DNA from 2 places in the Bacillus sp. HSf4 genome. Region 1 is predicted to be linked to the other one. Evidence: riboswitches for the same ligand, from Rfam matches in the RefSeq annotation. Region 1 holds a riboswitch; the other holds the start of a gene.
What was found. Region 1 has a riboswitch for lysine ahead of P3X63_RS15580 (aspartate kinase). Riboswitches for the same ligand answer to the same signal wherever they lie in the genome.
Positions count from the first base shown of each region.

Region 2: linked by a shared signal. The riboswitch ahead of P3X63_RS18565 (amino acid permease) and the one ahead of P3X63_RS15580 (aspartate kinase) in region 1 are both predicted to bind lysine.

Region 1 is NZ_CP120679.1:3,013,880-3,018,924, reverse strand. Features, by position in the region: gene P3X63_RS15600 (electron transfer flavoprotein subunit beta/FixA family protein) at 1-63, shown strand, start outside; gene P3X63_RS15595 (electron transfer flavoprotein subunit alpha/FixB family protein) at 103-1,080, shown strand; gene trxA (thioredoxin) at 1,267-1,581, shown strand; gene uvrC (excinuclease ABC subunit UvrC) at 1,712-3,484, shown strand; lysine riboswitch at 3,549-3,730, shown strand; gene P3X63_RS15580 (aspartate kinase) at 3,882-5,045, shown strand, end outside.
Region 2 is NZ_CP120679.1:3,569,367-3,574,411, forward strand. Features, by position in the region: gene P3X63_RS18560 (FecCD family ABC transporter permease) at 1-266, opposite strand, end outside; gene P3X63_RS18565 (amino acid permease) at 421-1,827, opposite strand; lysine riboswitch at 1,941-2,117, opposite strand; gene sspJ (small acid-soluble spore protein SspJ) at 2,277-2,423, opposite strand; gene P3X63_RS18575 (metal-dependent hydrolase) at 2,656-3,126, shown strand; gene P3X63_RS18580 (LTA synthase family protein) at 3,193-5,045, shown strand, end outside.

The DNA.
Region 1 (5,045 bases):
GAGCCAAAGCAGCAGGCAGCAGATCTTGTGTCTCTTTTGAGAAGCGAAGCGAAAGTGATTTAAGGGGAGTAGCACGGTCATCAACATACAGGGGGAAATGATATGAGCAAAAAAGTTATCGTATTGGGAGAATGCCGGGACGGCACATTAAGAAACGTCACCTTTGAAGCGATAGCCGCTGGAAAAACGATTGCCGAAGGGGGAGAGGTGATCGGTATCCTGGTCGGTGAAAGCGTTTCAAATCATGCGGATGATATGATCCGCTACGGCGCCGACAAAGTGCTGACAGCCGAGGATCCAATGCTGAAACACTACACATCGGACGGCTTCGCACAAGCGATGATGCCGATTCTGGAAAAAGAAAAACCGGATGCGCTCATCATCGGCCATACATCAATGGGAAAAGATCTGTCTCCAAAGCTTGCGGCCCGTTTGGGAACAGGGTTGATTTCAGATGCCATCGATGTCGAGGTGGCAGGCGGAAACGCCGTGTTTACACGGCCGATCTACTCTGGAAAAGCGTTTGAACGGATCATTTCTGAAGACGAGATGATTTTTGCGACGATCAGGCCGAACAATATCGCACCGCTCGCGAAAGATGACGCGCGCACCGGAGCTGTTGAAAAAGCCGAAGTCAGCATCCAGGACATCAGAACGGTGATCCGCGATGTCGTCAAAAAAACGTCTGAAGGCGTCGACTTGTCAGAAGCGAAAATCATCGTTGCCGGCGGACGCGGTGTGAAAAGCGCAGACGGGTTTAAGCCGCTTCAGGAGCTCGCCGATGTGCTCGGCGGCGCTGTAGGCGCTTCAAGAGGCGCGTGTGATGCGGACTACTGCGACTATTCGCTGCAAATCGGCCAGACCGGAAAGGTCGTCACACCGGACCTTTACATCGCCTGCGGCATTTCGGGAGCGATTCAGCACCTTGCCGGGATGTCAAACAGCAAAATCATCGTCGCCATCAACAAAGATCCTGAAGCCGACATCTTCAAAGTCGCCGATTACGGCATTGTCGGAGACCTGTTTGAGGTCGTTCCGCTTTTGACGGAAGAATTTAAAAAGCTGAGTGTCAGCACTTAAAAAAGCCGGCCTGATCGCCGGCTTTTTTGATCGCACATCTTGACGGCCGGACAAATAAAATGGGATATATGTGCATGTGTAAAACACGGCCTGATGGGGAAACGTATATTCAAGCATTATGTTAGCGTGAACCAAAGGGAGATGCTATACTAAAAAGCATAATTTCACAATTGGAGGAATGAAAGAATGGCTATCGTAAAAGCAACTGATCAAACTTTTTCAACTGAAACAAGCGAAGGCGTAGTCCTTGCCGACTTCTGGGCTCCTTGGTGCGGACCTTGCAAAATGATTGCGCCAGTCCTTGAAGAGCTGGATCAAGAAATGGGAGACAAACTGAAAATCGTCAAAATCGATGTTGACGAAAACCAGGAAACAGCCGGCAAATACGGCGTCATGAGCATCCCGACTTTACTCGTACTAAAAGACGGTGAAGTGGTTGAAACATCTGTCGGATTTAAACCGAAAGAAGCGCTTGAAGAACTGATCAACAAGCATTTGTAAAATATAGAACGAGAAAAGGCGATTCCCAGGGGATCGCTTTTTTCTTAGCAACTCCTCCAATTGTAGCGAACGTGTGGTCGGTCATGATAAACTATAAGAAGAAAAACGCCGAAATAAGGAAGGATTTTTGATGAACAAAACAATCAAAGAAAAGCTTGCCCTTCTTCCGGATCAGCCGGGCTGCTACTTGATGAAAGACCGGCAGGAGACCGTGATCTATGTCGGGAAAGCGAAAATCTTAAAAAACAGGGTCCGCTCCTATTTCAGCGGCTCCCATGATGCAAAAACACAGCGGCTCGTCAGCGAAATCGAAGACTTTGAATACATCGTCACATCCTCGAACATCGAAGCTCTCATTCTGGAAATGAATTTAATCAAAAAGTACGACCCGAAATACAATGTGATGCTGAAAGACGATAAAAGCTACCCGTTTATCAAAATCACCAATGAGCGCCATCCGAAGCTGATCGTGACGCGGAAAGTCAAAAAAGATAAAGGCCGCTATTTCGGTCCTTATCCAAACGTTCAGGCCGCAAGGGAAACGAAAAAGCTGCTGGACCGTCTCTACCCGCTCAGAAAATGCGCCAAGCTGCCCGACCGCGTCTGTTTGTACTATCATCTCGGGCAATGCCTGGCACCGTGTGTCTATGACGTGTCTGAAGAGACAAACAGGCAGCTCACTGAAGAAATCACACGCTTTTTAAAAGGCGGCTATAACGAAGTCAAGAAAGAGCTTGAAGCCAAAATGCTCGAAGCATCTGAAAACCTCCAGTTTGAACGGGCGAAGGAATACCGCGACCAGATTGCCCACATCGAATCGACGATGGAGAAGCAGAAAATGGCGATGAACGATATGATCGACCGCGACGTATTTGCCTATTCGTATGATAAAGGCTGGATGTGTGTACAGGTCTTTTTTATCAGGCAAGGGAAGCTGATTGAAAGAGACGTCAGCATGTTTCCGCTGTATAGGGAAGCGGATGAAGAATTTTTGACATTCATCGGCCAGTTCTACTCGAAAAACAATCACTTCCTTCCGAAGGAAATTTTAGTGCCCGACAGCGTAGACAGGGACATGATCGAGGAGCTTTTGGACGTGAAAGTTCACCAGCCGAAAAGGGGACAGAAAAAAGACCTCCTGCTTCTCGCCCATAAAAACGCAAAGCTCGCCCTGAAAGAAAAGTTTTTGCTCATCGAACGCGACGAAGAGCGGACGATCGGTGCGATTGAAAAGCTCGGCAAAGCGCTGGGCATCTACACGCCGTATAGAATTGAGGCGTTTGATAATTCGAATATTCAAGGAGCGGATCCGGTTTCGGCCATGATCGTCTTTCTCGACGGAAAACCGCATAAAAAAGAGTACCGGAAATATAAGATTAAGACGGTTGAAGGGCCTGACGACTACGGTTCAATGCGCGAGGTCGTTAAAAGAAGGTATACAAGGGTGCTGAAAGAAAATCTGCCGCTCCCGGATTTGATTTTGATCGACGGGGGAAAAGGGCAGGTTTCAGCAGCGGTCGACGTGCTTGAAAATGAACTTGGCCTTGACATCCCGGTGGCCGGCTTGGTGAAGGACGACAAGCACAGAACATCGAACCTCTTGATCGGTGATCCGCTTGAGATCGTTCAGCTTGAACGGAACAGCCAGGAATTTTACCTGTTGCAGCGGATCCAGGACGAAGTGCACCGGTTTGCGATCAGCTTTCACAGGCAGCTCAGGGGAAAAAGCGCTTTTCAATCGGTGCTGGACGGGATACCGGGTGTCGGCGAGCAGCGGAAAAAGCTGCTGTTAAAACATTTTGGCTCCGTCAAAAAAATGAAGGAAGCGACTGTCGAAGATATCCGCAGTGCCGGAATTCCGCTGAAGACCGCACAGCTGATTATAGAGGCCTTGAAAAAATAACGTTGAATTTTTAAAAAGAATCTGATAGAATTTGTACTAATTTCATAATAAGATCGTGTTATATGGTGAAGATAGAGGTGCGAACTTCAAGAGTAGGCTTTCGGAGAAAGATGGATTTCAAAGAAGGAAGCTGAAAGGGGAGCGTCGCCGAAGCGGGTAAAAATCCATTCGTTTTATCTGCTGGCTTTACATTGAACAAATGTGGGGCTGTCAAGAAAGTCATTTTCTTGGAGAGCTATCTCGTTGTTTTAGATCATCGGCTGTTTTTGTTGATTCAAGCAATGAGGGAATTCTCTCATTGCTTTTTTTGTACGCTAAAACCGTACAAGCCGGAAGATCAAGGCTTTCCTCTTCATACATAAACGTGCACGAACGAAAACAAAAAGGGTGGTATTTGATGGGTCTCATCGTCCAAAAATTTGGCGGAACTTCCGTCGGATCAGTGGAAAAAATTTTGAATGTCGCAAATCGGGTCATCGAAGAAAAAAAGCGGGGTCATGACGTCGTCGTCGTTGTTTCCGCCATGGGAAAATCGACGGATTCCCTCGTCGCACTTGCCAGGGAAATCACAGATCAGCCGAGCCGGCGGGAAATGGATATGCTGCTTTCCACAGGAGAGCAGGTGACGATTTCTTTATTAACAATGGCTTTAGAGGAAAAAGGGTATGATGCGGTTTCATATACAGGCTGGCAGGCCGGCATCGAGACCGAAAATATTCACGGTAACGCAAGGATTACGAACATTGATACAGACAAGCTGAAAGAGCGCCTGAATGAAGGGAAAATCGCCGTTGTCGCCGGATTCCAGGGCACGACAGCGGAAGGCGAAATCACAACGCTCGGCAGAGGCGGATCAGATACGACAGCCGTTGCCCTCGCAGCAGCCCTGAAAGCCGATAAATGCGATATTTACACCGATGTACCGGGGGTTTTCACAACCGATCCCCGCTATGTGAAAACAGCGCGGAAGCTTGCCGGAATCTCCTATGATGAAATGCTTGAGCTTGCCAACCTTGGAGCAGGCGTCCTGCACCCGCGAGCCGTCGAATTTGCAAAGAACTATCAGGTGCCGCTGGAAGTGCGCTCAAGCATGGAAAAAGAAGCAGGCACATTAATCGAGGAGGAATCATCCATGGAGCAGAATTTAATCGTAAGAGGAATTGCATTTGAAGATCAGATCACACGCGTGACCGTATGCGGCCTGGCGAGCGGCCTGACGACGCTGTCAACGATTTTTACAACGCTCGCTAAACAGAACATCAACGTGGACATCATCATTCAATCGGTGACAGCCACAAGCAAAACGTCGATTTCTTTCTCAGTGAAAACGGAAGACCTGTCCAGAACGGTAGAAGTGCTTGAAGAATACAAAGACGCGCTCGACTACGAACAGATCGAGACGGAAAACAGGCTCGCCAAAGTGTCGATCGTCGGCTCCGGCATGATCTCAAACCCGGGCGTAGCCGCGGAAATGTTTGCGGTGCTGGCAGAGAAGAACATCCAGGTCAAAATGGTGAGCACGTCCGAGATCAAAGTCTCCACCGTCATCAGTGACAGCGAC
Region 2 (5,045 bases), 560 kb from region 1:
GCTGCGCCGACCGTTCTCGGCAGCCTGAGTTCCTGGATAATTTGATGCGCCGTATTTTTTGAATCGAAATGAAACAGCGCATCCCAAACCGTGCCGAGCTTGATGTCAGCCGCACCAAGGGCAACCGACAATGCCGCGCCGAACAGCAAAATGACGATCCCGCTTATCAGGACGGAAATAGCTAGAAGGGGACGGCTCAGCGGACGCTGTTCATTGTCGGGCTCGTCCCCGCTGTTGATATGATGTATATTTCTGTATGACCTCAATCGATGCCATTCCTTTCATTCTATTCGCGATCGATAACGATTATCATTTTCACTGTATAGTATAACAGCCTCAGGCACATTTTTTCATCATAAATTTTGCAAAATAAAAAAAAGCCAGCCGGTCTTCCGCTTCAAGACACGGCTGGCCCGGCGGTTATGATGCCTGGCTATTACTGAATTTTTTATGAACGAACGGATAGATCACAAGCCCGACAAAAAACAGCCCGATTCCCAAAATAAAGGTGAACCAGTCGGAAGTCCCCGACACAATCACCCATAGAGAATATCCAAGGGCGGCCAGTGCGATGATGCCGTCTCCTGTTCGCGATCCTTTCAGCTCATCATACGTATCGCCTTTGATAATCAGCTTCAAACTGAAAACAGCTGCGACGAGATAAGGGACGAGATACGCAAGAGTCGCTGACGTTGTCAAAAACGTGAAAGCCTGGCTGATCGTTCCCGAAATCGTTGAGAATATAAAGATCTGGGACATCAGATTGGTGATGATCAGAGAGTTGACCGGACTTCCTTTTTTGTTCGTTTTCGCAAAAAATGCGGGGAAATCGCCGGCTTTTGCCGCCTGATACGGAACCTCGGAACCGATCAAAATCCAGCCGAGCATGGAGCCGAATAAAGAAATGATCGCCAAGACCGCCATCACCACGCTGCCAAAGCCGCCGATAATCGCATGAAGCACATCAACGAACGGTTTGTCTGAAGCCTGCAGCTGATCATGCGGAATGATGCCCATTGTAATTAACGTAATGACCATATAAATGCCGAGGGCGATCAAAAGGCCGGTAATCGTCGCCCGTTTGACATCCCGCTGGGAGGATGCGCGTCCTGATAAAATAACAGCTGATTCGATCCCGACAAACGCCCACAGCGTGGAAATCGCCGCATTGTGAACCTGTCCGCCGAGTCCGATGCTTTTGCCTTCTGATTCAATCGGAAAATAAAATGATTCAAATAATGACACCTGAAAAACGAATAATCCGGCAACAATAAACAGGACAAAGCCCATCACTTTCGAAAAGGTCGCCAAAAAGTTGAGCTTTCCAGCTCCGTTTATACTGGAGACGAGTATGAAATGTGTTCCCCACAAGAGAATCGTACAAACGATAAATGTCATAAGCTGTCCAAGCGTCACGGTGTGGCCGCCAAGCTCAAACATCTCCCGTCCGTCCGTCAAAATCGGCAGGAACGTAGTCAAATAGCCGGCAAGGCTCGTGATGATGGCCACATTGCTGATCCAGCTTGCCACCCAATAGCCCCATACCATCGTGAAGCCTGCGGCGTTTCCTTTTTTAGGATCTGAGAATAAAGCTCTTGCATAGCTTTGCGGGCCGGCTTTCAAATCCGGACGGCGGATCGATAAATGACCGAAAACAAGGGCGATCATGAGCACTCCCGCACCCGTCACAAGCCATGCCGCCGTTACGCCGAACGGGCTTGCCGTCTGGGCGAGTGTACTAGGGAGCATAAAAATCCCCGAGCCGACCATATTGCCGACAACAAATGCCGTCAGAAGCCAGAAGCCCCATTTTTTTGTCTGTTCCATAAAATATAACCTCCGAGCATTTTATAAAAAATATGCCGGACCAGACCGCGAGATCATTCAAAATAAAAAAAGCATGAACAAAAGTCCATGCTTTACTTCACATACACTCTTGATCCCCGGATAGCCCTCCGCGGAAAAACCCGCGGCAGTCCTGCACTTATTCAATGCAGACCCAGCATAAAGAAGGAATGGCTTCTTTACGCTTCGGCGCTGATGCCTTTTGCATATGGTCATAGGCCCCATCAGCCTCACACATGCGACTCATCATCCGCGCAACCTCTACCTCACTAAGAGTTAAGAGTGAGGATTTATCACATATTCACATCCGAAGGTTACCAGAGAAATTTTAATCTGTCAAAGGGAACTGATGGAAAGAATAGAAAGGGCCGCCTTTTTACAGGCAGCCTCTAAAAGGTGGAGGCATTCTCCGCCCTTTCATCTATAGATGGTTATCGGTTATTTTTCTTTTTGTTGACCGCTTGTTGCAGAGGATCTCCTTGCAGCGCTTGTCCAGCGTCTTCAAGAGCTCCCTGAACGGCATTGCGGTCTTTTGTTTTGCTTTTTTCTCTGTCCTTATGATTGAAGAGAAAACCCACATGAATCACCTCTTTAATATTGTGATACATTGTTAATTTGACCTTTCTTTAAAAATTTATTCAGCAAATCGAATGAAGGCATTGCACCAAAGGCACAGAACATTTTGGGTTTTTATGCTGCAAAAATTTAAAATCGCATCCGAAAGTTGACAGAATCAGTCTTGATGACCATTAGATCTCTTGATATAGTTTTCTTTAGGAATTTGTTATACAGTCTTAAAGGAGAAGCGAGATGACAGGAAAAACACACATCATGGGGGGAGTCGCTTCTTGTACGGCTGTCGCTTATTATTATGGATTTGATCCCGTATGGATGACCGCTTCCGGAGTCCTCGGGGCATTGATACCGGATATTTGCCATACGAAAAGCAAAATCGGCAGAAAGCTTCCGATTTTATCTGCGCTGGTCAGCTCTGTTTTCGGACACCGGACATTTACACACAGCCTGCTCTTTTTGCTGCTGACGGCATTCACAGCTCATTTGTATTTTAAAGACCAGAGCATACTGATCGGGCTGACGGCGGGAATGGCCAGCCATTTACTTCTCGATGCAGGAACGACAAACGGCATCAAGCTTTTCTTTCCGTCCTCCATCAAGTTTCGCCTTCCGCTTTACATCAAGACAGGCGGAAAGGCTGAACAGGCTGTTATGGCAGCCCTCACCGTTCTTTCATGTTATTTTATTGCCGCCTTGATGGCATGATAAAAGGATTTGATTTTTAAGGCGAAATGTTTGAGGGGCTTGACTATACGCGAGGAGCTATTATAAATGAAAGAACAATTCTTCAAAAAGCAATGGTTTTTATGCTTATCGATTTTTTTCATGTGGATGAAAACATATTTCATTTACAAGCTGGGGTTTCATTTACAAATTGACAATTGGCTCCAGGAGCTGATTCTGTTGATCAACCCGCTTAGCTTTCTCATCCCTGTATTCGGCATCAGCCTCTTTTTCCGTGAAAAGGCACAGCGCATGTTTTTAATCGGAGCGAATACCATCCTTACGGGCATACTCATCTCAAACAGCATTTTTTACGGCTTTTACATTGATTTCATTACGATTCCCGTCCTGTTTCAGGCGAAAAACCTCGGGGGGCTTGGAAGCAGTTTTCAGGAATTGTTCAATCCGATGTTCATCGTTCTTTTCTTTGATTTGGCCCTCTTGCTATGGCTTGCGAAAACCCGTGGAAAAACAGGAGAAAAACTGACGGCGAAAGCCATCAAGGTTTATTATGCGGCGGCTGCGGGGGCGGTATTGTTCAATATTGCCTTGGCGGAGATTGAACAGCCGAAGCTTTTATCTTATTCATTTGACAGGGAAGCGCTGGTCAAAAATATCGGACTGTATCAATTTCATCTGCTTGACGGCGTTTCCCAAACCTTTAATTTAACGCAAAAAGCGGTTGCCGATGAGACCAGCCTGGCGACGATCGAAAATTACACGAACGCCGACTACAGTAAGCCGAATCAAGACATGTTCGGCATTGCCAAAGGCAGAAACGTGATTTTTGTTACGCTCGAGTCGACGCAGAATTTCGTGGTCAATGAAAAAGTGAACGGACAGGACATCACCCCGTTTATCAATGAGTTGATCCATCAAAGCTATTATTTCGACCATTTTTATCAGCAGACTGAGCAGGGAAAAACATCGGATTCCGAATTTATCGTCGCCAATTCGCTTTATCCGTCTTTGAGCGGTTCGGTTTTTTTCACCAAAAGCGAAAACGAGTATAATTCGATGTATCAAACACTTGGAAAACAAGACTACACCTCAGCTGTTTTCCACGCCAACCATAAAAATTTCTGGAACAGAGATGTGATGTACGAATCTCTCGGCATCGACAGATTTTTTGATGTATCGTATTTTCATGTAACGCCTGAACATTCCACAGGCTGGGGGCTGAAGGACAAGGAGTTTCTTACGCAATCGGCAGACTTGATGAAGGATTTGCCGCAGCCGTTTTACAGCAATTTGATTACATTGACCAATCACTTTCCGTTTATTATTGATGATAAGGATAAGCTGATTGACGAATATGATTCCGACAGTGAGATTTTGAACCGTTATGTAACAACTGTCCGCTACCAGGATGAAGCATTAAAGCATTTCATCGCCAAGCTGAAAGCAAACGGCCTTTACGAAAATTCGGTTATCGTACTGATGGGAGACCACTACGGCATCTCTGAAGCACACAATGATGCGCTTGCGCAATTTTTGGGCAAGGAGGAAGTGACACCTTACGATACCGTTCAGCTGCAGCGGGTCCCGCTGATCATCCATATACCGGGGATCACGGATCAAGCGCCGAAAACAATTTCCGAAACAAGCGGGCAAGTGGATGTCAAACCGACATTGCTTCACCTGCTGGGAATTGATACAAAAGGCATGGTTCAATTCGGCAACGACCTTTTCTCTGAAGACAGAATGCCGTTTGCAGTCTTAAGAAACGGAAGCTTTATTACCGATGACTATGTCTTTACAAAAAACACCTGCTACAGCCAGAAAACCGGAGACATCATTGAGGACGCTGGAAACACGTGCGGCCCGCTTGTCGAAAAAGCAAATGAGGAGCTGTCCCTTTCCGATAAAATCATCAATGGGGATTTGCTGAGATTTTATAA